One region of the Streptomyces sp. RLB3-17 genome, then DNA from elsewhere that is predicted to be linked to it. Evidence: riboswitches for the same ligand, from Rfam matches in the RefSeq annotation. Region 1 holds a riboswitch; each other region holds the start of a gene.
What was found. Region 1 has a riboswitch for cyclic di-AMP ahead of FNV62_RS11045 (C40 family peptidase). Riboswitches for the same ligand answer to the same signal wherever they lie in the genome.
Positions count from the first base shown of each region.

Region 2: linked by a shared signal. The riboswitch ahead of FNV62_RS22420 (transglycosylase family protein) and the one ahead of FNV62_RS11045 (C40 family peptidase) in region 1 are both predicted to bind cyclic di-AMP.
Region 3: linked by a shared signal. The riboswitch ahead of FNV62_RS55600 (C40 family peptidase) and the one ahead of FNV62_RS11045 (C40 family peptidase) in region 1 are both predicted to bind cyclic di-AMP.
Region 4: linked by a shared signal. The riboswitch ahead of FNV62_RS29820 (transglycosylase SLT domain-containing protein) and the one ahead of FNV62_RS11045 (C40 family peptidase) in region 1 are both predicted to bind cyclic di-AMP.

Region 1 covers NZ_CP041610.2:2,349,973-2,357,535, forward strand. Annotated here, with positions in the region: gene FNV62_RS11035 (ATP-dependent Clp protease proteolytic subunit) at 170-826, shown strand; gene FNV62_RS11040 (hypothetical protein) at 834-1,139, shown strand; cyclic di-AMP (ydaO/yuaA leader) riboswitch at 1,487-1,672, shown strand; gene FNV62_RS11045 (C40 family peptidase) at 1,676-2,149, shown strand; gene FNV62_RS11050 (DUF6328 family protein) at 2,237-2,758, shown strand; gene FNV62_RS11055 (ATP-binding protein) at 3,100-3,558, opposite strand; gene FNV62_RS11060 (helix-turn-helix domain-containing protein) at 3,771-4,628, shown strand; gene FNV62_RS11065 (DUF397 domain-containing protein) at 4,642-4,866, shown strand; gene FNV62_RS11070 (8-amino-7-oxononanoate synthase) at 4,823-5,983, opposite strand; gene bioB (biotin synthase BioB) at 6,170-7,381, shown strand; gene FNV62_RS11080 (adenosylmethionine--8-amino-7-oxononanoate transaminase) at 7,374-7,563, shown strand, end outside.
Region 2 covers NZ_CP041610.2:4,930,739-4,938,301, reverse strand. Annotated here, with positions in the region: gene FNV62_RS22430 (cytochrome P450 family protein) at 1-423, shown strand, start outside; gene FNV62_RS22425 (transglycosylase family protein) at 595-1,593, shown strand; cyclic di-AMP (ydaO/yuaA leader) riboswitch at 1,732-1,940, shown strand; gene FNV62_RS22420 (transglycosylase family protein) at 1,945-2,655, shown strand; gene eno (phosphopyruvate hydratase) at 3,007-4,293, shown strand; gene FNV62_RS22410 (FtsB family cell division protein) at 4,395-4,871, shown strand; gene FNV62_RS22405 (DUF501 domain-containing protein) at 4,947-5,483, shown strand; gene FNV62_RS22400 (Ppx/GppA phosphatase family protein) at 5,734-6,675, shown strand; gene FNV62_RS22395 (NAD(P)/FAD-dependent oxidoreductase) at 7,165-7,563, shown strand, end outside.
Region 3 covers NZ_CP041610.2:2,201,702-2,209,264, forward strand. Annotated here, with positions in the region: gene FNV62_RS10315 (PP2C family protein-serine/threonine phosphatase) at 1-74, shown strand, start outside; gene FNV62_RS10320 (hypothetical protein) at 77-307, opposite strand; gene FNV62_RS10325 (hypothetical protein) at 307-714, opposite strand; gene FNV62_RS10330 (sensor histidine kinase) at 762-2,246, opposite strand; gene FNV62_RS10335 (response regulator transcription factor) at 2,243-2,947, opposite strand; gene FNV62_RS10340 (diacylglycerol/lipid kinase family protein) at 3,248-4,609, shown strand; cyclic di-AMP (ydaO/yuaA leader) riboswitch at 4,725-4,895, shown strand; gene FNV62_RS55600 (C40 family peptidase) at 4,904-6,466, shown strand; gene FNV62_RS10350 (hypothetical protein) at 6,632-7,563, shown strand, end outside.
Region 4 covers NZ_CP041610.2:6,571,658-6,579,220, reverse strand. Annotated here, with positions in the region: gene FNV62_RS29835 (polyprenyl synthetase family protein) at 1-822, opposite strand, end outside; gene FNV62_RS29830 (CocE/NonD family hydrolase) at 1,211-3,349, shown strand; gene FNV62_RS55875 (hypothetical protein) at 3,355-3,513, shown strand; cyclic di-AMP (ydaO/yuaA leader) riboswitch at 3,963-4,123, shown strand; gene FNV62_RS29820 (transglycosylase SLT domain-containing protein) at 4,128-4,817, shown strand; partial or broken gene FNV62_RS29815 (HAD family hydrolase) at 4,963-5,766, opposite strand; gene FNV62_RS29810 (FAD-dependent oxidoreductase) at 6,071-7,273, opposite strand; gene FNV62_RS29805 (D-aspartate ligase) at 7,301-7,563, opposite strand, start outside.

The sequences.
Region 1 (7,563 bases):
CACAGAGCGGACGATCTCGTTCAGCTCCACCGAAATCGTTCCGTTCCCACGATCAGGCGACCCTCTCCACCGGCGGCGCACGGGGATTTTCGCTGTCAGCCGAGCACCCTTCCGCCGCTCTGTACGTCCTGTACATTTTTTACAGAACCCTTCACAGGAGGCGCGTGCCATGAATGAACCGTCCGCCCGTCATGTCCTGCCCGAGTTCACCGAGCGGACGAGCACGGGGCACCGGACCCTGGATCCGTACTCGAAGCTGCTCGACGAGCGGATCGTGTTCCTCGGGACGCCGATCGACGACACCTCGGCGAACGACGTGATGGCGCAGTTCATGCACCTCGAATACCTGGCGCCGGACCAGGACATCGCGCTGTACATCAACTCCCCCGGCGGCTCGTTCAGTGCGATGACGGCGATCTACGACACGATGCAGTTCGTCAGCTGCGACGTGGAGACCACCTGCCTGGGGCAGGCCGCGTCGGCCGCCGCCGTGCTGCTGGCCGGCGGCGCGCCGGGCAAGCGGTTCGCGCTGCCGGGGGCCCGGGTGCTGATCCACCAGCCGTCACTTCCCGAGCCGGTACAGGGACAGGCGAGCGATCTGGCCCTCCAGGCCGAGGAGTTGATGCGCACTCGGAGGCTGCTGGAGGACATGCTCGTACGGCACACGGGGCAGAGTCCTGAACAGGTCGCCGCCGACATCGAGCGGGACAAGATCCTGGACGCTCAGGCCGCGTTGGCGTACGGACTGGTGGACGGGATCATCCCCAGCCGCAAGACCTCGCGCACCGCGCCCGGTGCGAGGAACGCCACACCCGACGCGAGGTGATCCGCCGATGGTGCCCGAACTGCCCCCGCTGCCCGCACTGACACGAGCCGAGGCCGAGCTGATCGACCGTTACCTCGACGTGGTCGACCTGTTGGGCCGTATCAACCCGGCCAGGCCCGGAGACACCTACCGTGGTCTGCGTGCCGCCCAGGCGCTGGTCGCCAAGGCCACCGAGCTGCGGGACGCCCTCGCGCTGATGCACCAGCGCGGCGAGAGCGAGGTGCACGCGCCGACGTTGGCGCAGGCCCTGCGCGTCCTCGACGGTGAGCGGCGGGCGGCCCGCGTCACCCTGCCCCCCGACGCCGACAATTGACACATCCGCACCCCGGGTCGCCGTGCGCGCCGAGTCGGCGGGGCGTCCGGCCCGGGGTTCAAACGGACCAGATGGCGTACCCCCTGATGGAGTAGTCGCAGGCCCCTTCGGGGAACCGAAAAAGTTGCACAACGCGCGTAGCCCAGAGGCGGAATGAGACGCTCCGGTGCTGGTGGGCGCGTCGTCGGCGTCCCCAACATCGCCCGAACAGAGGGTGGTCCACCCGAACGGGTGAGTGGTGAGTAACCCCACAAATCGCCGGTTCCGCTCGGATTTTCCGACCGCTATGCGTGAAGATCCCTTCCGACGACAAGCCCCCGCCACAGCGGCGGGGCGGTCCGGGCGGACGCCGAGTCCTGCCGCTGCCCGGATGACCGGTCGACAGAAGTGCATCGGCAGGAGTGGAGGACCCAGCAAGACGGGTCGCCGGAGAGATCCGGGCGGTCCTTGGGGTGAAGCCGCGCAAGCGGCCGGGCTACTTCGCCAGCCCGAATCCGACAGGTCATCCTTCACAGGCGGCTGACGAAGGGTTGCGCATGACTGCGCTCAATCGTGTCCCGTCGCTGTGGACCCGGGCCGGTACGGCCTCGGCGCTCACCCTCGCCGCCGTGGGCGGCAGCCTCGTGGTTCCAGGCGTCGCATCCGACGCCGAAGCGGCCACGTTGGCGACGAAGGCACTTCAGGTCGCGGCTTCCAAGAAGGGCTCCCCGTACCAGTACGGCGCCGCCGGGCCACGCCGCTTCGACTGCTCCGGGCTCACGCTCTACTCGTACAAGAAGGCGGGCAAGACGCTGCCTCGTACGGCCGCGGCGCAGTACAACAAGACGCACCACATCTCCGCGTCCCACCGCAAGGCCGGAGACCTGGTGTTCTTCCACTCGGGCCGGAACGTGTACCACGTCGGCATCTACGCCGGGAAGGGAAAGATCTGGCACTCCCCGAAGACAGGGGAGGTCGTGAAGTTGCAGAAGATCTGGACGAAGAGCGTCTGGTACGGCCGGGTCAGCTGACCTGCCCGAGGGGGTGCCGCCGGACGGCACCCCCTCGGGGTTCCACCCCCGGGCGTGAAAAGCGGACGAACCGGTTAATCGTTCAGCATGGCTGAGCGACCTTCCTCCGAGGAGCGGAACGAGACGCCCCTCGAGCGCGCCGATCGCAACTTCGGCGAACTGCTCCAGGAGCTGCGCGTCACGCAGACCGGTGTGCAGATCCTCTTCGCGTTCCTGCTGACGCTGGCGTTCACCCCGCGCTTCCCGTCCCTCGACACGGTGCAGCGCGCCACGTACGTCACCACCCTCCTGCTGGCCGTGCTGGCCGCCGCGCTCTTCACGGCGCCGGCCGCGCTGCACAGGTCGCTCTTCCGGCAGGGCGCGAAGCCGACCATCGTGCGGGTCTCCTCCGTCCTTGCCACGGTCGGGATGGGCGTGCTCATGCTGGCGCTGACGGGATCGGTGCTGCTCGTCGTGGACGTGGCGCTGGGACGCGCCGCCGGGATCGCCTCGGGCGCGGGCACCCTGCTCGTCTGTGTGGCGCTGTGGGGCCTCCTGCCCGGCCTGGTGCACCGTGCCGTCGTCAGCGGAGCGACGGCTCCGAAAGAAGCACCGGACCGAGAACCGTGAGCACGCTCACCGTCCGACTCCCCGCGGGCACGAACCGCGGCAGCCGGCTGAGGAAGGAGATCGGCGCCTTCGGGTCGACCACGTGGGTGACGGACCCCTGCCGCGGCGAGCGGTTCGTCCCGGCTGACGCCGGCCGACCGGCCGGACGGCGCGGTCGTGCCGGAGAGGGTGGGCTGGACGGCGGCGGCTCCGGTGGGGGCGCGGTCACTGTGACCGGGAGATCCGCGCCGTACGATCTCCGTCGTCCGTCGGACCGGGGGCCGGTCGGCGCCGACGGCCGAGGCCTTCCGGGCCCCGCCGCGAGGCGCCGGACGGGGCGGACACGACAACTGAGCCACTCCTCAAGGCTCTTGTGGGCCGCCGGCCGTCACCGGCTGGGCCGGCACCGTCCAGGGCAGCTCGATGGCGACCGTTTTGCCGCCCTCGCGGGTGGGCCGGACGACGAGTCTGCCGCCGCATTCGGCGGTCAGCCAGCGGATGATCACCATGCCGCGCCCGTTGTCCTGCTGGACGGCGGCGGGCAGACGTTTGGGAAAGCGCGGATGGCTGTCGGTGACGCCGATCCGCAGGTGTTCGTCTCGGTCGAGGCGGACGTCCACCGTGAAGGTGGGCGACTGTCCGAAAGTGTGTTGGACGGCGTTGGTGGCTAGTTCTGACACGATCAGGCGTACGGTGTCCGCGACTTCGGCGTCGCACGGCAGGCCCCATTCGGCCAACACATCGGCGACGAAATTCCGGGCCGCGGAGACCGAGGCGGGATCGCTCGGCAGAGTGACGGATGCTTCCTGGTGATCTGCCATGGCGACGTCGTCCCTTTCCCACGGGACCGGAGTCCGACACGGAGCGGATGGTTCGAGTACGGTCCCGGACTGGTGCTTCGCGCCAGACTGCCATCACCGGGCCGGTCACGGGTGCGATCCACCGAGATATGCATATATCTGTCGCTCGATGCGGTGAACTCTGCGACGGCGGAGCGTATTTGGGCGGCTCGGAAGGAGTAAGGAGTACGGCCATGCAGCACGGTCCCGCGGTGCGCCGCCGCAAGCTCGGTGCCGAACTGCGCGCGCTGCGCGCCGATGCGGGTCTCACCAGTGGTGAGGCGGCCCGTCTCGTCGGCTGGCACCAGTCGAAGGTGAGCCGGATCGAGACCGGTATCAGTGGGGTGAAACCGGCCGACGTGGAGCGCCTGTTGGACGCCTACGCCGTCACGGAGCCCGAGTTACGGGAGCTCCTGGTCGGCCTCGCGGGCTCCGAGGGCAACGGTCGCCATCACTGGTGGCACGCCTACCGCGGGGTTCTGCCCCCCACGTACCGCGACTTCATCAGTCTGGAGTCCCAGGCCAGCGGCATGCGCACGCTGGAGACCTCGGTGGTACCCGGACTGCTCCAGACACCCGAGTACGCACGGGAGGTGACTCGGGTCGCCGTCGGCGGCCTGGAGGACGGCAAGCTCGACGCGCTCGTCGAGGTGCGCCTCGCCCGGCAGGACGTCCTGCGTTCGAATCCGCCGCTGGAACTGACCGCGGTCCTGGACGAGGCCGTGTTAAGACGCGAGGTCGGCGGCCCGAAGGTGATGGCCCGGCAACTGGAGCGTCTGCGGGAGGCCGCCGCCCTGCCTCAAGTGCGGCTTCAGGTCCTGCCGTTCGCCGCGGGAGCCCATATCGGCGTCACCGGGCCTTTCGTTATCTTCTCATTTCCGAACACAACTGATCTGGATGTGGTTGTTCTCGACCACTTGACGAGTAGCCTCTATCTCGAACGGAAAGAAGACCTTCAGGCCTACACCGAGGCCTTCAACGCCCTTCAGTTCCACGCCCTTTCGCCCGAGGACTCGTTGGACTACATCGCCGGGATAGGTGACGGCGCGTAAGGAGGCACCCCCCATGACCGCACTGCCTCGGTACATACCTTCCAGTACTTCACTCCGCGACGTGCGATGGCTGCGCAGCAGCCGCAGTACGGGTATGAACAACTGCGTCGAGACGGCCCGACCCGGCCCAGGGCCCTGGGCCGGACTGGTCGCCGTGCGCGATTCCAAGAACAAGGCGGGCCCCGCCCTGCTCTTCACTCCCGCCAGTTGGGAGGGCTTTGTCGCCGGACTGAACTGATCACGCCGACGGCGTGCTCGATCTGCGCGTCGGTGAGGTCCGCGCGGGCGGTCAGCCGCAGCCGTGAGATGCCGTCCGGCACGGACGGCGGGCGGAAACAGCCGACGGCGAGTCCCGCCGCACGGCAGTCGGCGGCCCATCGCACGGCCTGTTCGGGGGACGGCGCGCGCACGGAGACCACGGCGGCGTCAGGTCGTACGGCTTCCAGGCCCTCGGCGGTCAGCCGGGTGTGCAGCGCCGTCGCCACCTCACGCGCCCGGGCGGCGCGCTCCGGCTCACGGCGCAACAGCCTGAGCGCCGCGAGAGCCGCGCCCGCCGCCGCGGGCGCGAGACCCGTGTCGAAGATGAAGGTGCGCGCCGCGTTGACCAGGTGGTCGATGACCGGGGCGGGGCCGAGGACGGCTCCGCCCTGGCTGCCGAACGACTTGGAGAGCGTGGCGGTCACGACCACGTCCGGGGCGCCCGCGAGCCCCGCGGCCTGCGGGGCGCCCCGGCCGCCGTCGCCCAGGACGCCCAGCCCGTGCGCGTCGTCGACGAGCAGCGCCGCGCCGTGCTCGCGGCAGGCGGTGGCGAGTTCGGCCAGCGGGGCCGCGTCGCCGTCCACCGAGAAGACCGTGTCGGACACGGCGACGGCGGGACCCTCGTGCGTGCCCAGCGCCTTGCGCACGGCGTCGGGGTCGGCGTGCGCCACGACCTGGGTCGCGCCCCGGGCGAGCCGGCAGCCGTCGATGAGGGAGGCGTGGTTGCCCGCGTCCGAGACGACCAGCGAGCCGTGCGGCGCGAGCGTGGTCACGGCGGCGAGATTGGCCGCGTAGCCGGAGGAGAAGACGAGCGCGGACTCGAAGCCGCAGAAGTCCGCGAGCTCGCGTTCGAGCTCCCCATGAAGTTCGGTCGTGCCGGAGACGAGCCGCGAGCCGGTCGCACCGGCGCCCCAGCGGCGCGCGGCCTGGGCGGCGGCCGCCGTGATCTCGGGGTGGTGGGCCAGCCCGAGGTAGTCGTTGCTCGCCAGATCGAGAAGGGGTGAGTCGGCGGCGCGGGGGCGCAGGGTGCGGACGAGTCCGGCCTGTAGGCGCTGGTGCGCCTGCTCGTCGATCCACGCGAACGGCGATCCGGCCATGCTGGTGCCTCCGGGCCCTGGGAGTGGTCGTGAGGGGGTCATGAAGGTGGTCGTTTTGTAGGCAGTGCACAGACCCTAGCGGGGCGACGCGGCGCCCATGATGTGGCAATACCCACACGTCGAAGCGTCTCTGTTGTGCAAACTCTCCTTGGCCGCAGCGGCTCGCATACGTCAGGATCGGATCTCATGGACCTGCTGAACACGCTGGTGGACAAGGGGCTTCGGCGCGAGCTGCCGACCCGTGACGAGGCGCTGGCCGTGCTGGCCACGTCCGACGACGACGTGCTCGACGTGGTGGCCGCGGCCGGAAAAGTCCGCCGGCACTGGTTCGGCCGTCGAGTGAAACTCAACTATCTGGTCAATCTGAAGTCCGGTCTGTGCCCCGAGGACTGCTCGTACTGCTCGCAGCGCCTCGGCTCCAAGGCCGACATCCTCAAGTACACCTGGCTCAAGCCGGACCAGGCCTCGCAGGCCGCGGCGGCCGGGCTCGCCGGGGGCGCCAAGCGGGTCTGCCTGGTGGCCAGCGGCCGCGGACCGACGGACCGTGACGTGGACCGGGTCTCCGACACCATCAAGGCGATCAAGGACCAGAACGAGGACGTCGAGGTGTGCGCCTGCCTGGGCCTGCTCTCCGACGGCCAGGCCGAGCGGTTGCGCGAGGCGGGAGCGGACGCCTACAACCACAACCTGAACACGTCCGAGGGGACGTACGGGGACATCACGACCACGCACACGTACGCCGACCGGGTGGACACGGTCCAGAAGGCGCACGCGGCCGGTCTGTCGGCCTGCTCGGGTCTGATCGCGGGCATGGGCGAGTCGGACGAGGACCTCGTCGACGTCGTCTACTCGCTGCGCGAGCTCGACCCGGACTCCGTTCCGGTGAACTTCCTGATCCCCTTCGAGGGCACCCCGCTCGCCAAGGAGTGGAACCTCACCCCGCAGCGGTGCCTGCGCATCCTGGCCATGGTCCGTTTCGTCTGCCCGGACGTGGAGGTCCGCATCGCGGGCGGCCGCGAGGTCCACCTGCGGACGATGCAGCCGCTCGCCCTGAACCTGGCCAACTCGATCTTCCTCGGCGACTACCTCACCAGCGAGGGCCAGGCGGGCAAGGCCGACCTGGAGATGATCGCGGACGCCGGGTTCGAGGTGGAGGGCGCGGGCGAGGTGACCCTGCCCGAGCACCGCTTGACGGCGGGCGCGGGCTGCGGTGCGCACGCCGAGGCCGGATGCGGTGCGCACGCGGACGCGGACGCCGGGTGCGGCTCGCACGAGGGCGGTGGCGTCTGCGGTTCCGTGAAGGTGCAGGCCGAGCAGGAGCAGCCCGCCGAAGCGCGTACGGATCTCGTCGCCGTACGCCGCCGGGGTGCCGGAACGGACCTCGCCCCCAATGCCTGACCCGTCCGAGCCGTCCACGCTGCCCGTGCGGGAACTGCTGGAGTTGGACCGGCGGCATGTCTGGCACCCGTACGGCCCCATGCCCGGCCGCCAGGAACCGCTCGTCGTGGAGTCGGCGAGCGGGGTACGCCTGCGGCTGGCGGACGGCTCGGGCGAGCTGGTCGACGGCATGTCGTCCTGGT
Region 2 (7,563 bases), 2.6 Mb from region 1:
GGACTCCTCGAGACCGGCGTCGAGGAACTCCTCCGTTACGACGGGCCCGTGGAACTGGCCACGTGGCGGTTCGCGACCGAGGCCGTGTGCATCGGCGGTCAAGGCATCGCGCCCGGCGACCCCGTCCTCGTGGTCCTCGCGGCTGCGGACCGTGACCCCGCGCGGTTCGAACGGCCGGACACGCTCGACCTCTCCCGCCGTGACAACCAACACCTCGGCTACGGGCACGGCATCCACTACTGCCTCGGCGCCCCGCTCGCCCGCCTGGAGGGCCAGACCGCGCTCGCCACCCTCCTCACCCGTCTCCCCGACCTTCAACTCGCGGGAGATTCGGCCGATTTGCGCTGGCGCGGCGGGCTCATTATGCGTGGATTGCGCACGCTTCCAGTGGAGTTCACGCCTCCGGTACCGGCCGCGCGATAGCGGGCGACCATACACCTGCGGGCGTTCAAACCTGACACGCACTCAACTCTGTGATCTTCACGTGATCTACGCTGCATCGACTTGTGACAAGTGATCGGGTGCGGATACGTTCACTCGTCAACGCGACTCACACGTCGCGTAGTCACCTGCTGTCACGTGAAAGGCTTCCGCATGCTCTCCGGGAACGGCCGCCATCGTCGCCCCCGTCAGGCCCCGGCCCTCATCGTCGCGGCAGGAGTGACCGGATCCGCCATCGCGATCCCGTTGCTCGGTGCCACCAGCGCGAGCGCGGCCGACGGCACCACGTGGGACCGGGTCGCCGAGTGCGAGAGCGCCGGCCAGTGGAGTGCCGACAGCGGCAACGGGTATTACGGCGGGCTCCAGATCAGCCAGGCGGACTGGGAGAAGTACGGCGGCCTCACCTACGCGTCGAGCGCCGACGAGGCCAGCCGCTCGCAGCAGATAGCCATCGCCGAGAAGCTCCTCGACGACCAGGGCCTCACCCCCTGGCCGACCTGCGGACCGCTCTCCGGGCTGAGCAAGAACTCGGGCGACATCCTGGTCGACACGGGCGTGGCGAACGACTCGTCCAGTACATCGGATTCAACCGGTTCGTCCGGTTCGTCTGCGAATTCGACTCCGCCCACCTCTTCCGGCTCGAAGTCCGATTCGTCTTCGTCCGGCTCGTCTTCGTCCGGTTCGTCGTCGAAGGCGACCGGGAACGCCGCCGGGAACACGACGAAGGCCGACACCGGCGGCGACGCCCAGGGGGTGGGCGGCTCCGGCACGGAAACGACGAAGAGCGGCAACTCGGGCAACTCCGGCCAGGGCGGCGACTCTTCCGGTACGTCCGAGAACGCGACGACCGGTGCGGGGCGCCACCGCGGCGGTACCGCGGCCGAGAACACCACCGACAGCGCCGTGGACGGCCGTGGCGACGACTCCTCCGGGCGGCACGCCTCGCGCGGCGCGGGCGTCTCCCGCGATGTCGTCGACGGCTCCTACGTCGTGCGCGCCGGAGACAATCTCTGGACCATCGCGGACGCCCTTGACCTCCAAGGCGGATGGGCCGAGCTGTACGACGCGAACAAGAAGACGGTCGGCGTCGACCCGAACCTCATCCTTCCCGGTCAGAGCCTTGCAGTTGGTACTGAATCGGGCGAAAAGTAGGGGCAGTTCGCGTCATGGTTCGCCGTGTAATGTCCGGTTTGGCGCGAGTGAGAGATGGATCTCAAAGGCCCTGATCGTCTTTGGAATTCAGCCGATCGACTGCTTACGGTCGTCACCGCTCGCCACAGCGGGCCCCGACGGTCGTCAACGCCGAATCCTGCCAACGGCCGTACGGGAACAGTCGACGCGTCAGCGCCGTAGGCAGGAGCGGGGGAACCAAGGTAGGCGCCGCGCCCGGTAGTTGACCGGGAGCGGCTTGGGGTGAAGCCGAGCGCTCAGCGCGCACGGCCGGGCACTCACCCGCCCGAACCCGACAGCTCACCTCGCAGGCGTCGGTGAGGGGATCTCTCCATGCTGTTTTCCAGCAAGGGCAAGCACCGCCGTCCGTCCAAGGCCACTCGTGTCGCCACGCTCGCCGGTGTCACCGGTGTCGCCATCGCCGCTCCGCTGATGGCGGCCGGCAACGCCTCCGCCGCCACCACTTCCGAGTGGGACGCCGTCGCCCAGTGCGAGTCCGGCGGGAACTGGTCCATCAACACCGGCAACGGCTACTACGGCGGTCTGCAGTTCTCGGCCTCCACCTGGGCCGCGTACGGCGGCACCGCGTACGCCGCGACCGCCAACCAGGCCTCCAAGTCCCAGCAGATCACCGTCGGCGAGAAGGTCCTCGCCGCGCAGGGCAAGGGCGCCTGGCCGACCTGTGGCACGGGCCTGTCGAGCGCCGCGTACACCGGCGGTGCGAGCGCCCCGTCGACCTCGTCCTCCTCGAACGGCTCCTCGTCGAACAGCTCGCCGAGCACCAGCGCCACCACCCGCTCGACGGACACCGCGGCCTCCCGTTCGGCGTCCCGCCCGGCCGCCGAGAAGACCGTCTCCACCCCGACCGGCAAGAAGGTCAAGAAGGGCGACGGCGAGTACAAGGTCGTCAAGGGCGACAGCCTCAGCTCGATCGCCGAGAAGAAGAAGGTCAAGGGCGGCTGGCAGCAGCTGTTCAAGCTGAACAAGGACATCGTCGACGACGCCGACGTCATCTACCCGGGTCAGCGGCTGCACCTCAGCTGATGATCGGCAGCTTCACCCCAGCTGAATGACAGGTCTCTCATAAAAGGGGTCTCCACACTGGAGGCCCCGGTGAGGGTCACCCCCGTCCCCACGGGCTCCCCGCTCCGGTGCGTGTTCCCCCGTACGCACCGGAGCGGGGTTTTTCGTATCCGGCAGTTCGTGCCGAGCGTTTCGTACCGAGCGCTTCGTACCCAGATTTCCGTACCCGTTTTTGTTCCGTTCTGGAACAATGTGTACGTTCAGTTCTGCCCAAGGGGTGGGCGACCGGCTGGCCGATCCCCCCGGGGCGGTTAGGCTCATGTCGCGAAGCCATCACAGGCTCCGCGTACCCGCGTCACATCCCAGAAGGAGATGCTCGTGCCGTCCATCGACGTCGTCGTAGCCCGGGAAATCCTGGACTCCCGAGGCAACCCCACGGTCGAGGTCGAGGTCGGCCTCGACGACGGCAGCACCGGTCGTGCCGCCGTTCCGTCCGGCGCCTCCACGGGCGCCTTCGAGGCCATCGAGCTGCGTGACGGTGACCCCAACCGTTACGGCGGCAAGGGTGTCGAGAAGGCCGTCCTCGCCGTCATCGAGCAGATCGGCCCGGAGCTCGTCGGTTACGACGCCACCGAGCAGCGCCTGATCGACCAGGCGATGTTCGACCTGGACGCCACCGACAACAAGGGCTCGCTCGGCGCCAACGCCATCCTCGGCGTCTCGCTCGCTGTCGCGCACGCCGCCTCCGAGGCGTCCGACCTCCCCCTCTTCCGCTACCTGGGCGGCCCGAACGCGCACCTGCTGCCCGTTCCGATGATGAACATCCTGAACGGCGGCTCGCACGCCGACTCCAACGTGGACATCCAGGAGTTCATGATCGCCCCGATCGGCGCGGAGTCCTTCTCCGAGGCCCTGCGCTGGGGTGCCGAGGTCTACCACACCCTCAAGAAGGTGCTGAAGACCAAGGGCCTGTCCACCGGCCTGGGCGACGAGGGCGGCTTCGCCCCGAACCTGGAGTCGAACCGCGCCGCGCTCGACCTCATCCTCGAGGCCATCAAGCAGGCCGGCTACATCCCCGGTGAGCAGATCGCGCTCGCGCTCGACGTCGCCGCGTCCGAGTTCTACAAGGACGGCAAGTACGAGTTCGAGGGCAAGTCCCGCTCGGCCGCCGAGATGACCGAGTACTACGAGGAGCTCGTCTCCGCGTACCCGCTGGTCTCCATCGAGGACCCGCTGTACGAGGACGACTGGGCCGGCTGGAACGTCATCACCGAGAAGCTGGGCGACAAGGTCCAGATCGTCGGCGACGACCTCTTCGTCACCAACCCGGAGCGCCTGGCCCGCGGCATCGAGGAGGGCTCCGCGAACGCCCTGCTCGTCAAGGTCAACCAGATCGGCTCGCTGACCGAGACCCTGGACGCCGTCGAGATGGCCCAGCGCAACGGCTTCAAGTGCATGATGTCCCACCGCTCCGGCGAGACCGAGGACGTCACCATCGCCGACCTCGCCGTCGCGGTGAACTGCGGCCAGATCAAGACCGGCGCCCCGGCCCGCTCGGACCGCGTCGCCAAGTACAACCAGCTGCTGCGCATCGAGGAGATCCTCGACGACGCCGCGGTGTACGCGGGCCGCAGCGCGTTCCCGCGCTTCAAGGGCTGACACCCGCAGAGGGTCAAGCCTTAGCCAGTCGTACGTACGTCCCCGTACCCGGTCCCGTACCGTGTCCGGGGACGTACGCGCGTGTGAACGGGAGGCGGGACATGGCCGTGAAGGACCGGGACCGGTTCTCCACCGCGACCAGGCTGAAGCTGCTCGGGGAGCAGACGGCGGCCCGGGTCTACCGCTCGCAGACCAAGCGCCAGGCCCGCCGCTCACGCCTGACCGGCCGCGCCGCGCTGCTGGCTCTCGTACTCTGTTCTCTGATCGTGGCCCTCGCGTACCCGATAAGGCAGTACGTGTCCCAGCGCGCCGCGATCGCCGATCTGGAGCGAAAGCAGCAGCAGGCCCGCGCCCGGGTCGAACAGCTCCGCGACCTCAAGGCGCGCTGGCAGGACGACGCGTACGCGAAGCAGCAGATCCGGGAACGGCTGCACTATGTGATGCCGGGCGAGACCGGATACGTCGTGATCGACCCGGACGTGGCGAAGCAGTCGCGTACGGATCTGGGGGTGGCAACCCGCCCCTGGTACGCCAACGTCTGGGACGGCGTCGACAAGTCGGACCACTCCGACCGGTGACCTGATGGCCGGTGACCTGACGACCGGTGACCTGACGACCGGTGAATTGAAGAAGAAAGAGACTTGAGCACAGGCATGGAAACGCCCCCGCCGCCCACCCCGCGCACCGAGCCGACCGACGCGGACGTCGAGGCCTTCAAGCAACAGCTCGGCCGGCCGCCGCGCGGGCTGCGGGCGATCGCGCACCGCTGCCCCTGCGGTCAGCCGGACGTGGTGGAGACGGCGCCCCGGCTGCCGGACGGTACGCCGTTCCCGACGACGTACTACCTCACGTGCCCGCGCGCGGCCTCCGCGATCGGCACGCTGGAGGCGAACGGCGTCATGAAGGAGATGACGGACCGGCTGGCGACCGATCCCGAGCTGGCCGCCGCGTACCGGGCCGCCCACGAGGACTACATCGCGCGGCGCGACGCCATCGAGGTGCTGGCGGGCTTTCCGAGCGCCGGTGGGATGCCGGACCGGGTGAAGTGTCTGCATGTGCTGGTGGCGCACTCGCTGGCCGCGGGGCCCGGGGTGAATCCGCTGGGCGACGAGGCGATCGCGATGCTGCCGGAGTGGTGGCGCAAGGGTGCGTGCGTGGTGGCGGCGGAGCCGCCGTCCGAGGGGGAGTGAGAGGGCTGCGCCCCCTCCTCCCGGTGCGTGTCCTGTCTGCGGGTGGGTGGGGGCTGGGCGCGCAGTTCCCCGCGCCCCCCAAGGCGGGGCTTCGCCCCGGTATCCCGCCTGCGCCGAGTGCTGTGTCCGCGGGCCGGTGGGGGCTGGGCGCGCAGTTCCCCGCGCCCCTGAAGGGCCCGGGCTTCGCCCCGGGGTCCCGGGCCCGGTCGCGCGTCGTCGAAACGTATTCACGAGCAGGAGACAACAACCGATGACCAGGGTCGCCGCCATCGACTGCGGTACGAATTCGATCCGCCTCCTCGTCGCCGACGCGAACCCGGTGACGGGGGAACTCGTCGATCTGGACCGCCGGATGACGATCGTCCGGCTCGGCCAGGGCGTCGACCGCACCGGACGCCTCGCCCCCGAGGCCCTGGAGCGCACCTTCGAGGCCTGCCGCGAGTACGCGGCGATCATCAAGCGGCACGGCGCGGAGCGACTGCGCTTCGTGGCGACCTCCGCCTCCCGCGACGCGGAGAACCGGGACGAGTTCGTACGCGGCGTGCTGGACATCCTGGGCGTCGAGCCCGAGGTCATCACCGGCGACGAGGAGGCCGAGTTCTCCTTCATCGGCGCGACCAAGGAACTGACGGGCCGGGACGACCTCGCCAAGCCCTACCTGGTCGTGGACATCGGCGGCGGGTCCACCGAACTGGTCGTCGGTGACGACCACGTGCGCGCCGCCCGCTCCGTGGACATCGGCTGCGTACGGATGACCGAGCGGCACCTCGTGCACGACGGGGTCGTCAGCGACCCGCCGACCCCCGCCGAGATCGAGGCCATCCGCGCCGACATCGAGGCGGCACTCGACCTCGCCGAGCGGACGGTCCCGTTGCGCGAGGCCCACACGCTCGTCGGCCTCGCGGGTTCGGTCACCACGGTCGCGGCCATCGCGCTGGACCTCCCCGCCTACGATTCGGCCGCCATCCACCACTCCCGCTTCCCGTACGAGAAGGTCCGCGAGATCACCGAGCGGCTGCTGGCCTCCACCCACGCCGAGCGCGCCGCGATCCCTTCCATGCACCCGGGGCGCGTCGACGTCATCGCCGCCGGCGCCCTCGTCCTGCTCGCGATCATGGAGCGGATCGGTGCGGCGGAGGTCGTGGTGAGCGAACACGACATCCTGGACGGGATCGCGTGGTCCATCGCGTGAGGGGCTGACCGCAGGGGGCCGCGGGCTGCCGTTTCCGAGAGCGGCTTCCGCAGCGAGGGAGCCTTTACTACCCACTGGTAGCCTCCCTTGAGCAGGTCGGATAACGTATGAGCGCGCCCAGGGGGCCATTCGGACCCTCTCGGCGACACGCCGCCGGAAAACTTCGTGAAGTTCTTCACAAGGAATTCGGCCCAGTAGGGGGACGATGGGCCCCCTTGAGTGCTCTTAGGGGGCTCGCCAGGCTCGGGAGGGCGCTCGACGGAGTGTTCCAGGAGTGTTTCCGGCGGGTGAAGCGGAGGGGTGGTTCGACCGGTTCGGACACCCGGAGCGGCAGCTCACGCGGTGTTGACAACGGTCGCCACTACACGGTGGTTCCCTCTCGCCGCCATGACCTGGGTCACGTGAGCGGCGCAGTGTAGCAGAGGGCCCACCCAAGCTTGTGAAGGGGCGCACGAGCGACCCTCCAGGGGCGGGTGGATACTCGATGGCATGAGCACCACGGAGCGTCCCAGGATCCTCGTAGTAGGCGGTGGGTACGTAGGCCTGTACGCAGCTCGGCGCATTCTCAAGAAGATGCGCTACGGCGAGGCGACCGTCACGGTCGTCGACCCCCGGTCGTACATGACCTACCAGCCCTTCCTCCCCGAAGCCGCCGCCGGCAGCATCTCCCCTCGGCACGTCGTCGTCCCGTTGCGACGCGTCCTGCCCAAGGCGGAGGTCCTCACCGGCCGGGTCACCACCATCGACCAGGACCGCAAGGTCGCCACGATCGCCCCCCTCGTGGGCGAGGCGTACGAGCTGCCTTTCGACTACCTCGTCATCGCGATGGGCGCGGTCTCCCGCACCTTCCCGATCCCCGGCCTCGCCGAACAGGGCATCGGTATGAAG
Region 3 (7,563 bases), 150 kb from region 1:
ATTTCGCCACCCGCCCCGTCGACGGCCACCACCGGCTCCATGCCACCGGATCGCCCCCGTCGGCGGAACGCTGACCTCATTCCCGGGCCATGTCCGACTCCGCCGCGCTCGCCGCGGAATCGGCGTCGTCGAGGAGTTTCCGCAGATGACCGAGGTCCGCGGAGGAGGTGGGTGCGGGCCGGTCAGTGGACTGCGTGCCCCGTGCGGTCTGTGTGCCCTGCGTGCTCTGTGCGCTCCCGCCGTGGCCGCATCCGGCCAGGAACAGCAGGGCGGCCAGTACGGCCGGCACGGCGTGGCGCGCGCGCATCAGTTCGTACGACCGTTGTCGTGGGCGCCGCACCACTTCTCGACGTCGGCCAGGTCCTTCTGGCGGGTCTCCAGGGTGGGGACCAGGGAACGCCGGGCGGTGAGCCGGTCGTTCAGGTAGGTCTCGATCTGGGTGTGCCCCGCGGACTTGGCGTTCGCCACCCGCTGCTCGAGACGGGCGATGGAGCCACGCTGGGAAGCGTCCGCGCGGAGCCGGGTGAGGATCCGGTCGATCCGCCGGTCGATCTTCGGCGCGCGCTTGCAGAGCGCCGCCGCGCCGTCGCCCGTGGGGGTGCCGGACGGCGCGGGAGTCGCGGCGTCGGCGGTGGCGGCGCCTGCGGCGCCGAACAGCGATCCGGCGGCGACCAACGAGACGACCGAGATCACGGTCTTCCTGGTGCTTGGCATGACGAACTCCTCCACGTTCAGGGGCGACTGCCCTCTCGCCGGGAAAGCTAGGAGCCGTCTTTGTGGAATTCTTGTGGCCGGTCGGCGGTCGTGATCATCCAGTTGCGCGGGAGCGGAAGCGTGTCCTCCGTGTCCGCGGTGCCGTCGCTCAGCGGCAGGGTGACCTCGACGCGGGTACCCGCACCCGTGGGCCGGTCCAGTACCCGGATCCCGCCCCGGTGCAGGGCGATCTGCTGGGCGACCAGGGTCAGCCCGAGGCCGGAGCCGGGGCTGTCCGGTCGGCGGCGGAAGCGTTCGAAGACCTCGGTGCGCAGCTCGGGCGGGATGCCAGGGCCCCGGTCTTCGACGACGAGGAGCGCGTCGGCGCCGCTCGCGCGCAAGGTCACCTCGACCTGCGGGGGCTGCCCGTCCGTGTGCCCGTGGACCAGGGCGTTGACGAGCAGGTTGTCCACCAGGCTCCGCAGTCCCGCCTCCCAGCCGTGTACGCGCAGCCCCGGTGCGCAGTGGCCGGCCACCCGTGCGTGCGGATGGCGTCGCCGCTGTTCCTCGGTGCTGGCCTCGACGAGGTCGGCGAGGTCGACCGGGCCGAAGGCGTCCGCCTCGACGAGGTCTCCGCGGCCGAGGTCGCGCAGCATGACGAGGACCCCGAGGAGGCGTGCGTGTTCGCGGCTCAGGTCGTGCAGCACTTCGTCGCGGTCGGGTCCGGCGAGCTCCGGATGCTCGGTGAGGATCTCCAGGTTGGTCTGCATGCTCATCAACGGGGTGCGCAGTTCGTGCGAGGCCGCCGAGGCGAAGGAGCGGGCGGTGGCCAGTGCCTCGGCGGTCCTGAGCGCCTGCTCGTCGTAGCGGGCCAGGACGGTCTGCAGGGTGTGTGCGAGGTCGTCGACCTCGGCGATCCGCGTCGGGGTGTGGTCCAGGCGGGTGGAACTGGAGCGGGGGTCGAGGCCGCTCGCCCGGCGTTGCAGACGGCGCAGCGGTGTGCTGGCCCGTGTGGCGACGGCCCAGGCGAGCAGCCCGGACAGCGGTGCGGCGAGCAGGGCGACGGTCACCGCGCGCCGTCGGACCAGGCGCACCTGGGTGTCGGCGGCGGTGTCGGACGCGAACAGCCACAGGGTGCCGCGCACACCGGGGCGGGCCCCCGTCACCCGGGTCGACAGGATCCGCCAGCTCCTGCCGTCGGCACGGAGGGTGACCGGCACGCGCGCCCTGGCGGGCAGCGCCACGTCGGCCGCCGGTTGCGGGCCGCCCGTGAAGGTCTCCTCGGGGCCGATCAGTCGTACGCCCACGTCCAGGGCCGAGGTGAACACCCGGCGTTCGCGGGCCTGCTCCACCGCCGCCGACCGGTCGGCGGCGCTCGCGCGCAGCAGACTCCGGGCGTCCTTGGCGACGGCCACCGCGCGCTCGCGTAGATGCGTGTCCTGCTGATCGTGCAGATCCGCGGCGACCAGCCGCAGCAGCAGCCAGCCGGTGGCCAGTACCAGTACGGGCACGGTGGCGCCCACGGCCAGGGCGATCCGCGTGGACAGTCTCACGGCCGCTCCCGCGGGTCGTCGTCGCGCAGCACGAAGCCCACGCCTCGTACGGTGTGGATGATCCGGGAGCGCCCCGACGTCTCCAGTTTGCGGCGCAGATAGCTGACGAAGGTGTCCACCGCGTCGGTGCGCACCTCGAGGTCGTAGCCCCATACGCGATCGAGGAGCTGGTCCCGGCTGAGCACGATGCCGGCGTTGCGGGCGAGGAAGTGGAGGAGCTCGAACTCGCGGCGGGTCAGTTCCACCGGCCGCCCGTCGAGGCTCACCCTGCGGGCGGCGGGATCCATGAGCAGCCCGCCGGCCCGTACGGTGCCGCTGTCCCGTGGCGGCCTGCGCCGCAGCAGTGCCTCCAGCCGCAGGACCAGCTCCTGCAGGGCGAAGGGCTTGACGAGGTAGTCGTCGCCGCCCGCCTGCAGGCCCGCGATCCGGTCGGCGGTCTCGTCGAGTGCGGAGAGCATCAGCACGGGTACGTCGTTGTCCTCGTCCCGCAGCGCCCTGCACACCTCGATGCCGCTGAGGTCGGGCATCGAGATGTCCAGCACGATCACATCCGGCGGCGTCCGCCGGGCCACCGCCAGGGCCGGCCGGCCCCCGTCGGCCAGGTCCACGGCGAATCCGCCGAGCCGCAGGCCCCGCTCCAGCGAGCGGCGGATCGCCGCGTCGTCGTCCACGACCAGGACACGGCCGCGCTGCCCACTCATCACCACTGTCCCTCCCACACACACCGGCGTACTGCCGGGGCCCGCCGCCGCCCATCGTGCATCAGCCACGGCGGAACGGGCCCCGAGGGGTGGACCAAGGGTTCGGTGAGAACCGCCCGGACCGGCCCCGGTCGGCGCGGGCCCGGCGGAGCGTGGCGGTTGCGCGGGGCCTGACCCGACGGTTGCATACGACTGTGTCGTCGATGGCCGACCCCGCACACAGCCGACGACCCGCCGAACCAGGCCTCCGTGCGGCCGGGCCCACCAGGGCCGGACTTCTACGACGTCCGTGGAGGAGCGATGGGTGTGGACACGAGCGCGCAGGTCGGCCACGGGAAACGGTGGGCGGCCAGGGCCGCGCTGGTCGCGGCGGCGCTGGCGGTGCTGCTGCCGCTCGGTTACGGAGGCGTGGACGGCGTACTGCTGCTCTTCGCCGCGCTCCTCGGCGTGGCCGTCACGGCGGCGGCGCTGTGGTGGGCGCTGACCCGGCGCGGCCCGCTCCGCTGGGTGGCGGCCGTGCTGGCGGCCGTCGCGCCCGGCGCCGTGATCACCCTGTTCGCCGTGACCGGGCTGCTCTGGGCCGTTCCCGTGTCCCTGGCACTGTGGACCGTGGCCGTCTGGAGCGGCCGGTACGCCCTGCGGAGCGACCGGACGCGCGCCCCGCGCCCGAAGGAACGCAGGGCGCCACCGCCGCGGCGCCCGTTCCTCGTCATGAACCCGCACTCCGGCGGCGGCAAGGTGGCGAAGTTCGGGCTGCGGGAGAAGGCGGAGCGGCTCGGCGCGCAGGTCGTGCTCCTCGACCCGGACAGGCACCAGGACGTCACCGCGCTGGCCCGGGCCGCCGTCGCGGACGGCGCGGATCTGCTGGGCGTCGCCGGCGGTGACGGTACCCAGGCGCTGGTCGCGGCCGTCGCCGCCGAACACGGTCTGCCGTTCCTGGTGGTCTGCGCGGGCACCCGCAATCACTTCGCCATGGACCTCGGCCTCGACCGCGAGGACCCGGCGACCTGTCTGGACGCCCTCACCGACGGCGTCGAACTCCGCGTGGACCTCGGCTTCGCCGGCGGCCACCCGTTCGTCAACAACGCCTCCTTCGGCGCGTACGCGGCGGTCGTGCAGAGTCCCGCGTACCGCGACGACAAGATCGGCACGATCCTGGACCTCCTGCCCGACCTGCTCACCCGCCAGCGCGGGCCGCGGCTGACCGCTCGCGCCGCGGACACGACGCTCGACGCCCCGCAGGCCGTACTGGTGAGCAACAACCCGTACCGCACCAACGATCCGGCCGGTCTCGGCCGCCGCGAACGGCTCGACTCCGGGCTGCTCGGTGTCCTCGGCATCACGGTGGACAGCGCGGCCGAGGCCGCCGCGCTCGTACTGGACCCCGCGCCGGACGGACTCGCGGTCCTGACCACCCGTGAGGTGGTCATCGACGCCGACCGCGCGGAGATCGAGGCCGGCATCGACGGTGAGGCCCTGGTCCTGCCCGCCCCGGTCCACTGCCGCATCGAGCCCGGCGCGCTACGCGTCCGCGTCCCCAAGGAACGGCCCGGCGTGCCGGAGACCCAACCCTCTTTGGACTGGCGCCGGTTGCGCACGCTCGCGGCGACCATGGGGCGCACGGCGGTCGTACGACATCCTGGTCGAGGCCGGGACACGTAGACGAAGGTCACAATTACATATCGGACAGTTCGCGCTCCAATCTTCACACCAGGCACACAAATTGGCTAAGTTGGCGGTAGGCCGCACGACTCCCTCCGGCGAACCTCGCCGGGTCGCGCGACCTCCGCCGAATCCGATGCCCCTGTGGCAACCGGAACCGGGACCCAACCGACCTTGGGGTGAATCGGCCCAACTGCCCGATCGGGCAAGGACCGTAGGGCATGCCTTCCGGAATCTTCCGCCCGAACCCGACAGCTGGCCCGGTAGGCGGAGTACGGAAGGAGTACGGCTCCCATGGCGCCGGAACGAACCCCGCGCCCTGGAGGCAACAGCCTCCCTGGCCTGCCCGACTCCGCACGCGCGACGGCCGCCCTCAGTGGCGCGGACGGTCCGAGCCGCGAGGAGGTGCAGCAGCGGATCAGCTCCCTCTACGACCAGGCCGAGAACGCCGTCGGGTTCGTCAACGGGACCCGCGCGATGACCACGGGGAGCCGAAGCCGCGTCAACACCGCGCCGGAAACCGCTCGCAGGCGCCGCGACCCCGCCCTCGACGACATCACCAAGACCTGGTTCGACGCGGCGCGCACGCAGCTGGGTCCGTCCGCGCCGGCCAGGCTGCCGGCCGACCGGATGCCGAACCGCCCGGCCGAGGCGCGGCCCACGGGCCCGGCGAAGCGGCCTGAGGACGGACTCGCCAACCGTGGGCGGGAGTTGACCGCCCGCCCCGTTCTGGAATTGACCGCGGGCCCCTCCGCCGAGACGGCCGCCGGGCCCGTGGCCGAGTTGACGGGCAGGGCCGTCGCCGCGCTGCCGGCCGTGCCGGAGCCTGCGCCGCGATCCGCGCAGGAGGCCGCCACGGCCCTGCTGCCCGCGCTGCCCGCCGGGCCGGGGCAGTCCTCGTTGAAGACGTCCAAGGCGAAGATCCAGCGCAAGCTGGCGCTGGCCCGTGAACTGGTGTCCAAGCACGCCGCGCTGTGGAACCCCGGGCCCGCGGCGATCGAGTCACGTCCGGCCGAGGGTGTCTGGCCCACCCCGGAGGACCAGGCTCGCCGACAGGCCGAGGAGGAGTGGCAGCGACAGCAGTCGACCGCACTCGGCCCGGACATGTCCCTCGGCACCGGGATGCCGCTCGGCGCGGACATGTCCTTCGGCACAGGCGTACCGCCGGCCACGGACATGTCCATGGGTACGGGGATGCCCATGGGTACGGGGATGCCTATGGGTACGGAGATGCCCTTCGGTGCCGACATGTCCCTCGGCGCGGGGATGCCCCTGACCGCGGGCATGACTCCCGGCGCGGACATGTCCTTCGGCAGGGGCATACCGCTGCCCACGGACATGTCCATGGGTACGGGGATGCCCATGGGTACGGAGATGCCGCTCGGCGCGGACATGTCCCTCGGCGCGGGGATGCCCCTGGCCGCGGGTGTGCCCGTAGGCACCGGCGCCTTCACCGGCGCGGTCAACACGGCCGTCGGCACGGCGGAGTCGGCGTACGGCGGGAAGGCCGCCAAGGCCCTCGCCTTCGCCCGCGAGCAGATCGGCAAGCCGTGTGTCTGGGGTGCGACCGGGCCGGACTCGTACGACTCCGCCAGCCTCGTCCAGGCCGCCTGGAGGGCCGCCGGGGTCGCACTCCCGCGCACCGTCCACGGTCAGGCGACCGCCGGTGCGGCGATTCCCCTGACCGACATCCAGTTCGGCGACCTGATCTTCTTCTACGACAACGTCAGCCACGTCGGCTTCTACACCGGCAACGGCATGATGATCCACGCCCCCAGCCCGGGTGCCTCGATACGCGAAGAGTCCCTCTTCTTCGCCGGACAGAAGGCGATTCACAGCGCGCTGCGCCCGGCGTGACGGACACGGCGACGTTGCCAGCGCCTCAAAACACGCATAAGGCGCTGGAACGGTCGAAGTTCCACAATAGGGGATTTACGTGATCCACGTGGGCCTCGCCGCCCGACCGGCCACCCGCGCTGACCATACTGGGAGGCCACGCCGCCTCCCACCGCAAAGTGACTCATGCCCAAGCCCTCCACCGCCCGCGCCACCGCTCCGGAAACCGTCTGGCTGGCCGGCGGGCGCCACATCGGGTCCGCCCCGCTGGAGATCCTCAGGGAGAACCTGCGGAGGCTGAAGGCCGACGAGACGATCCACGACTTTCTGGAGGCAGAGGACCCCTCGAACGCCGAGGGCCATGTCTTCGAGGCGCGCTGGCTGGTCGACGACGCCGTCCCGGTTCGCGCACGGCTCACGACGGACGGACGCGAACACGCCGCCGAGGGAACCCGCTGGACGCTGGTGGCCGAGGCGGAACGGCCGTGGGACCTCGCGTGGCCCTCTCCCGCGACCATGTTCTGGCCCGAGGGGCACGAGGTCCCCTGGGACCACGACATCGTGCCCGGGCTCCGCCTGCGGGACATCAACCCGCTGCCGCAGGAGGACAAGACGCTGCGCCGCCTGCTCAAGGAGGCAGCGCAGCACAGCTGGAGCATCAACGTCGTCATCCACGAGGCGATGACCACCGACGAACGCGGTCGCCTCCCGCTGGCCCGGCTGCTCCCGCCCGCTCTGCGGCACCGCGTCGTGGAACACCGCGCCGCGCCCGAGCAGTTCCAGACGGTCAACTGGGCGCTGTACGACCTGGGCGTACGGGTGCCGCGCGGCGGCGCCGTGATTCTGCCCGGTTCCCCCGCCCGGCCCGGATACGACGAGCAGGACTGCACCGTACGCAGCGTGTTCCTCGACGGCTCGGAGCCGACGGAGCTCCTGGAGAAGGTCGTACGGTACGCGGCACTGCCCCGGCCGCTGCCGGAAACGGCGCAGGACGCCCTCACCGGCCTCCGGGAGGACTGGAAGCTGCTGACGCTGGAGGAGGCGCGGGCACTGGTGGCTGTCTACGCCGAGGCACTCGACGCCATGACGAAGTCGCGCGACCAGTACCGCGAGGCGAC
Region 4 (7,563 bases), 4.2 Mb from region 1:
GTCGGAGTCGAGCAGCTCGCACAGCGCGATGTCCTCGGCGAGACCGAGCCGCTCCGCCCGCTCACGCAGCCGCAGCACCGGCAGTGTGGCGATGCCCTCGCGCAGGTCCGTACCGGGCGTCTTGCCGGACTCGTGCGAGTCGGAGGCGATGTCCAGCACATCGTCCGCGAGCTGGAAGGCGACGCCCAGCCGTTCCCCGTACTGCGTCAGCACGTCCACGACCGTCTCGTCGGCGCCCGACATCATCGCGCCGAACCGGCACGCCACGGCGACCAGCGAGCCGGTCTTGCCGCCGAGCACGTCGAGGTAGTGGTCGACCGGGTCGCGCCCGTCGCGCGGCCCCGCCGTCTCCAGGATCTGCCCGGTGACGAGCCGCTCGAACGCCTCGGCCTGGATACGGACCGCCTCGGGCCCGAGGTCGGCCAGGGTGTGGGACGCGCGCGCGAAGAGGAAGTCGCCGGTGAGCACGGCGACCGAGTTGCCCCAGCGGGTGTTCGCGCTGGGCACGCCGCGCCGCGCGTCGGCCTCGTCCATCACGTCGTCGTGGTACAGGGTGGCGAGATGGGTCAGTTCGACGACCACGGCCGAGGGCACGACACCCGGCGCGTAGGGGTCACCGAACTGCGCGGCGAGCATCACGAGCAGCGGACGGAACCGCTTCCCGCCGGCGCGCAGCAGGTGCTGCGCGGCCTCTGTGATGAAGGGGACCTCGCTCTTGGTGACTTCGAGCAAGCCCTCCTCCACAGCCGTCAATCCGGCCTGGACATCGGCTTCGAGAGCCTGGTCCCGCACGCTCAGCCCGAACGGCCCGACGACGGTCACGAGAGGTTCTCCTGTCTGCTGACGATCACATGGCGAACTCGGTCGATCATTCGGTCGATGACACGGTTTGTCGATGTGTCGCTGCCATCACTCAAGTCAGCGTATCCGGTCACGTTTCGATCACCACGAGCGCCCACCGTCCCCACTGCCGACTTCCTCCCGACTTCCCTCTCCCCCGCCATCCGATGTCCCCCGAGCGGCAGACAGTCCCCCACCCGGGCGGTACGGGATCACGGGCGGTATGTTCTTGGTCATTCGATATGACCCGATATGGGATGTATTGACTGATCGGACGTTGTTGAGAACCGACCGCCGAAGACGACCGGGGCACCGAGGACGGCCACAGGGCACGAAGGGCACCGAGGACACCCAGGACACCGTGATGAGCATGCACATCCGTACGTCCTTCTCGCACGAGACGACTCACGAGGATCTGTGGATCCCTCTCCCGGACGGCACCCGCCTGCACGCGCGCGTGTGGCGCCCGCTGACCGACGCGCCCGTCCCCGCGCTCCTCGAATATCTCCCGGACCGGCTCACCGACCGGACCGCGCCACGCGACTGGCAGCGTCACCCCTGGTACGCGGGCCACGGCTACGCCTCCGTCCGGGTGGATGCCCGCGGTCACGGCAACTCGGAGGGCGTGCCGGCGGACCCCTACGGGGAGAGCGAACGGGCCGACGGGGTGGAAGTGATCCACTGGCTGGCGGACCGGCCCTGGTGCAGCGGCGCGGTGGGCATGTTCGGCATCTCCAGGGGCGGCTTCACCTCCCTTCGGATCGCGGCCCTCGCGCCCGAACCGCTCAAGGCGATCGTCACGGTCTGTGCGACCGACGATCCCTATGACAACGACGGGCACCGCTTGGGAGGTGCCGTCCTCGCCGTCGAGACGCACGCCCGGGCGGCCACGGCGCTCGCCGACGTCGCCCGTCCGCCGGATCCGGTGCACGTGGGCCAGGTGATGTGGCGCGACATGTGGGTGAAGCGCCTGGAGAAGGTGGAGCCGTTCATCCATACGTGGCTGTCCCACCCGACCCGGGACGCGTACTGGCGCCACGCCGGTGTGCGCGAGGACGGGGGATACGGAGGAATCCGGGCCGCCGTGCTCGCGGTGGGCGGCTGGCACGACCCGTCCTGCGACACGGTGCTGCGGCTGGTCGAGAGCCTCCCCGCCGACCGCGTACGCGGCCTGATCGGCCCCTGGTGCCACCAGTACCCGGACCGGGGCCTGCCGCCGGGTCCGGCGATCGGCTTCCTCCAGGAGACGCTGAGGTGGTGGGACCACTGGCTCAGGCCGACCGCCACGAGCGTCCCCGATCCCGGCCCCGGCCCCGGCCCCGGCCCCGGCGTGAACGACGATCCAGGGCCCGGCGTGAACGACGATCCGGACCCCGGCGTGAACGGCCGTGCCGTCATGGCGCAGCCCCTCCTGCGCTCCTACGTCATGGCCGCGCACCCCCCGGCGACGACGTACCCGTCCCTCCCCGGCCACTGGGTGGGCGACACCGCCTGGCCCTCCCCCTCCGTGACCCCGATCGCGTACGCGCTGCGGGGCGCACCGGTGCTGGTGCGCTCCCCTCAGCACACGGGCGTGGACGCGGGCCGTTTCCGCCCCGTCGGGAACGACGCGGACCTGCCGCCGAACCAGCGGGAGGAGGACGCGAGATCGGTCTGCTTCGAGTTCGAGGTCCCGGGGGAGACCTGGATCCTGGGGCGCCCCAGGGTCCGCCTCCGTCTGACGTCCCACTCCCCCTGGGGCCAGGTGATCGCCAGGGTGTGCGACGTCGCCGCCGACGGTTCCTCGACGCTGGTGACCCGGGGTGCCCTGAACCTGTCAGCGCGCTACGGCCCCGACCAGGCGGTCTCCTGGAAACCGGGCTCTACGGAGGACGTGGTTTTCGACCTGACCGCCACCGGCTACGCGTTCCCGTCCGGCCACCGCATCCGGCTCTCCCTGTCCTCCGCCTACTGGCCGTGGATCTGGCCCCAGCCGGGCTCGGCGGCGGGGCTCGTCCTGGACCCGGCGGGCAGTTCCCTCGAACTTCCGGTGCGAGCAAGGGAGTCGGACCCGAGGATCACCTTCGAGGAGCCGGAGCAGTCCGAACCCCTGGGAGTGACGTCCGCGGCCACCCTTGACGAGCCCCGCCCCGAACGCCTGGTCGCCCGTGACGTGGCGAGGGGCGAGTGGCGTCTGGAGGTCGACCCTCGCCAGGACGGCACCCGTGTCCACCCTGACGGCCTGGAATGCACGGAGGACGCCCGGGACACGTACACCATCGACGAGTCGGACCCGCTCTCCGCCCGTACCCGCTCGACGAGGTCGATCCGTCTGCACCGCCCGGAGCTGCCCTGGGACGCCCGGGTCGAGACACGCTCCGAACTCAGCTGCGACGCGCGGGAGTTCATCACCTCGAACGAGCTGATCTGCAAGGACGGCAACGAGGTGGTCTTCCATCGGACGTGGGAGAGAAGAATCCCCCGGACGCCGCCGGACTGGGGACCCGGCGGCGGCATGGGCAACCCCTGAGGAGCATGGCGCGGACCGATGAGTTCCTGATGGCCCTGGACGAGGGGATGCTCGCGCACTTCCACGAGATGACCGCCGAGACGACCGACGAGATGGTCACGCGTTTCGGGATTCCCCGGGCCGAGGCGGTGGCGAGGATCAACAGGGCTTACGCGGGGCGGTAGTTCGGGGCCCACCCGGACCTGATGTGCCACGAACTCCCCGAATACTGGGCCCACGGCCTCTACTTCAAGCCCCACGCCGGCCGGCTCCCCGACGACGACCCCGACACGGACCTGCCCGTGTGGGAGGTACGCCCGGCTCCGCCTACGGGCTCAACGGCCTGGACACTCGAAGCCGTATGTCCGATTTGCCGCCAGTGCCGCTTTATTTCTGCTTGGTCGAGTGAATTGGGTCACTCCCATGCGAAGTGGGCCCTTTATCCCCTCTTGACGACTCCCCCTTTGCATAAGGCAAGTTGAGCGTCACGTTCCGGATTAATCGGGCATTTTCTCCCCCTTATTGCACAGGTGAAAGCGATCTACACCGGGAAATGAGGGCTTGTTCCGGACATGTGCTCTCGCATACGTTCACGTCGATCCGGACGGACCGCCCAATCCTGCCGCCGACCGGAATATCCCAGCCACCCACACACACGCACGGCAGGAGCGGGGGACCCAGGTAAGCCGCCGATCCGGACACCGGAACGGCTAGGGGTGAAGTCGCACACACCGTGCGGCCGGGCAGCTCCCGCCCGAACCCGACAGCTCACCTCGCAGGCGCCGGAGAGGAATTCGCCATGTCCGCACGAGGCAAGCACCGCAGCTTCAAGATCCACGGCATGCTCACTCGGGGCATCCTCGCCGCGGGAATGGGCGGAGTCGCACTCGCCCTTCCGCTCGCGGCGGCGACCTGCGCACAGGCCGCCACCGCCACCACCACCGATGTCCAGCTCATCACGTACAAGGTGACCGCGGGCGACACCCTGGCCAAGATCGCGCGGAAGTACCCCAAGAGCGGCGGCGCGGCGAAGCTGTACGCCGCCAACCGCGCGGTCATAGGCCCCGACCCGACGACGCTCCGTCCGGGCCTCACCCTGACCGTGGGCACCAAAACCGTCCAAATCCCCGCCAAGGCGAAGACGGCGCCCACCACCTCGAAGACGTACGCGAACAACCTCGACGGATGGATCAAGCACTCGCTGGACATCATGGCCCGCGCCAAGATCCCCGGCAGCTACAACGGCATCCACCGCAACGTCATGCGCGAGTCCTCCGGAAACCCCATGGCCATCAACAACTGGGACTCCAACGCCAAGGCCGGCATCCCCTCCAAGGGCCTGCTCCAGGTCATCGACCCGACGTTCAAGGCCTACCACGTGCCGGGCACGTCGATGAACATCTACGACCCGGTCGCGAACATCACGGCGGCCTGCAACTACGCGGCGGCGAAGTACGGCTCGATCGACAACGTCAACGGCCCCTACTGACAGGACTGTGGGGCTGGCTGAGCCGGTAGGGCTCGTACGACTGCCGGGGCTGATGCGGCTGATACGGCTGATGAGGTCGGAGCGACTCGGAGAGCTGCCGGGACCCACCGGGCTCTCCGGACTCCCGGAACCGATCCGACCGGCACGGGAACAGCCGCTCCAGCACCACCGCGATCCCGTCGTCCTCGTTCGACAGCGTCACCTCGTCGGCCACCGCCTTCAGCTCCGGATGGGCGTTGGCCATGGCGACCCCCCGGGCGGCCCAGTCGAACATGGGGATGTCGTTGGGCATGTCGCCGAAGGCGATGGTGCCGGCGGGAGTGAGACCGAGGTGGGCGGCGGCGAGCGCCAGACCGGTCGCCTTGGTCACGCCGCATGGCTGGAGTTCGACGGTCCCCGGCCCCGACATGGTGACGGTGGCCAGCGAGCCCACCACACCCCGGGCGGCCGAGGCCAACTCGTCGTCGGACAGCGACGGGTGACGGAGCAACACCTTGCTGATCGGCTCCGTCCACAGGTCGTCGCGGTGATGCACCCGTACCGCCGGAAGCGTCGGATGCGGCATCACGTACCCCGGCTCGATGAGCGTCAGCCCGTCCACGCCGTCCTGGTCCACCGCGGCGTAGAGCAGCCCGACCTCCGCCTCGATCTTGCCGAGCGCGGTCTCCGCGAGTTCCCTGTCCAGGGTCACCGACCACAGCAGGCGGTCCGCCGCCGCGTCGTACAGCTGCGCCCCCTGCCCGCACACCGCCAGCCCCGCGCCGCCGAGTTCGTCGAGCAACGGTCGTACTCTCGGCGCCGGGCGCCCCGTCACGACCAGGTGTCGGGCGCCCGCCTCGGCCACCCTCTCCAACGCGGCCCGGGACCGGTCGGAGAGGGTGTCGTCGCCGCGGAGCAGCGTTCCGTCCAGGTCAGTGGCGATAAGTGAATATGCAGTCGGAGCGGCCATGATCCGAAGAATACGGATCGAACGACTCATCGGCCCGGCGTGAACCGGACGACGTCCGGTATCCCGTCAGCAACGCCGTTCACCGTACGGGCCGTACCGGGCGTACAGAGTGCAGTTCCGCCCCGTCCACCGATGCGGACGGTACGAAAAGACTCCGAGCGGAATGTCACTCCAGAGGATGACGCTGCTGCGGTGACTGTGGCCGCCTGAGCCCAACACGAGCTCCGACGCGGCGGGTTGGGCCCCGCCCACGGCGTGGCCCACCAGTCACCGCCCCCCTCCGACCGAACTGGCCCCGGTCACCTCACCCGTGCGCGCTCGCCAAGTGCTTGGCCAGCCGCGGCGAAGCGAACTCCGTACCGCACACGAACCGCATCACCGGCCCGTACGAAGCCGCCGCCGGCAACCCCGTGAAGTACAGCCCGGGCACCGAAGAGCAGTACCCCGCACCGAGCTTGGGAGTGCCGCGGCTCACCGCGAGCGCCGTACGCAACTCGTGTCCCAGGAAGTCCATCGCGGCGATGTCGACGCGATAACCGGTCGCCGCGATGACATGGTCGGCGGCGAGCTCCTCGCTCCGGCCGCCCAGGGTCTGCACGGAGAGGACCGGACGCCCGTCGGAGACAGCGGCGCGAACGATTCCGGAGACCTCGCTGACCTCGACCTTGCCCTCGAAGCGGTCGCGCAGCCACCACGCCCCGAGGGGGCCGAGCACCCGGCGGACCAGGTAGTGCCGGGCTTCGGCGGGCAGATAGCGGTAGGGGTGCGGGTAGTAGCTGAGCGCCCACAGGGACCAGGCGCGTCCGAAGGGCGACTCGGGACGCAGCTTCGGCTGCTTCCAGGGCGGTGCTCCGAAGGCGACCCTGCCCCGTCCCCGGGACACCACCCGCACCTGCGCGCCCGCCTCCGTCGCGAGCGCCGCCGTCTCCAGCGCGGACTGGCCCGCGCCGACGACGATCAGTTCCTTGCCGGAGAACCGGGCGAGGTCGTGGTGCTGGGAGCTGTGCGAGACGGGGCCGGTGGGTGTGGGTCCGTCCGCCGCCGCGCCCCCGAGCTCGGGCGGCAGATGGGCGAGTCCGTACAGTCCCGTGGCCACGACGACCGCCCGCGCCGTGAACGACTCCCCCGAGTCCAGCTTGAGTTCGAAGCCCTCGCTGCCCCGGCGGTCGACGGACACGACCCGCACCCGCTCCAACTCGGGCACCAGCTGCTGCTGGAACCACTCGCCGTACGCGATGAACGTCTCGACCGGAATGATGTCCTCGTCCGTGACGAGCCGGCGGATCCCCGCCGCGTCGCAGTAGTCGGCGAGCGTGTGGCCGGGCTGTGGGGCGTCGAGGCTGGACGCGACCGGCGTCGACTTGAGAAGCATCCCCTCGGGCATGTGGTCACGCCAGCTCACCATGGGTTCGCCGAACACGCGCACCGGGATGCCCCGCGCACGCAGATGGGCGGCGGTGGACAGGCCGAACGGGCCGGCGCCGATGACTGCTACCGGATGAATCACGAAGTCCCTCCCCAGGACGTACGTTCGTCACTTCGTGGTCGTACTGGTGCTGTTGCCACGGCGGTTGGTCCGCCACAGCTGATACAGATGCCTCGCGCCCGGCCGCACGAAGCGCGCGAGCATCGTGAAGAACGGCCGCAGGTCGTCACCCGCGAGCCAGGCCAACTCCGTGCCGCTCGCGCGAGCCGGCGCGTGCGGGGTCGTGTAGCCGCTGCGCCGGTAGGCGAGCAGGGCCGGCAGGTCGATGTTCTCCACGATGTACCGGTGACCGGCCCGCTGTTCCCCTTCGG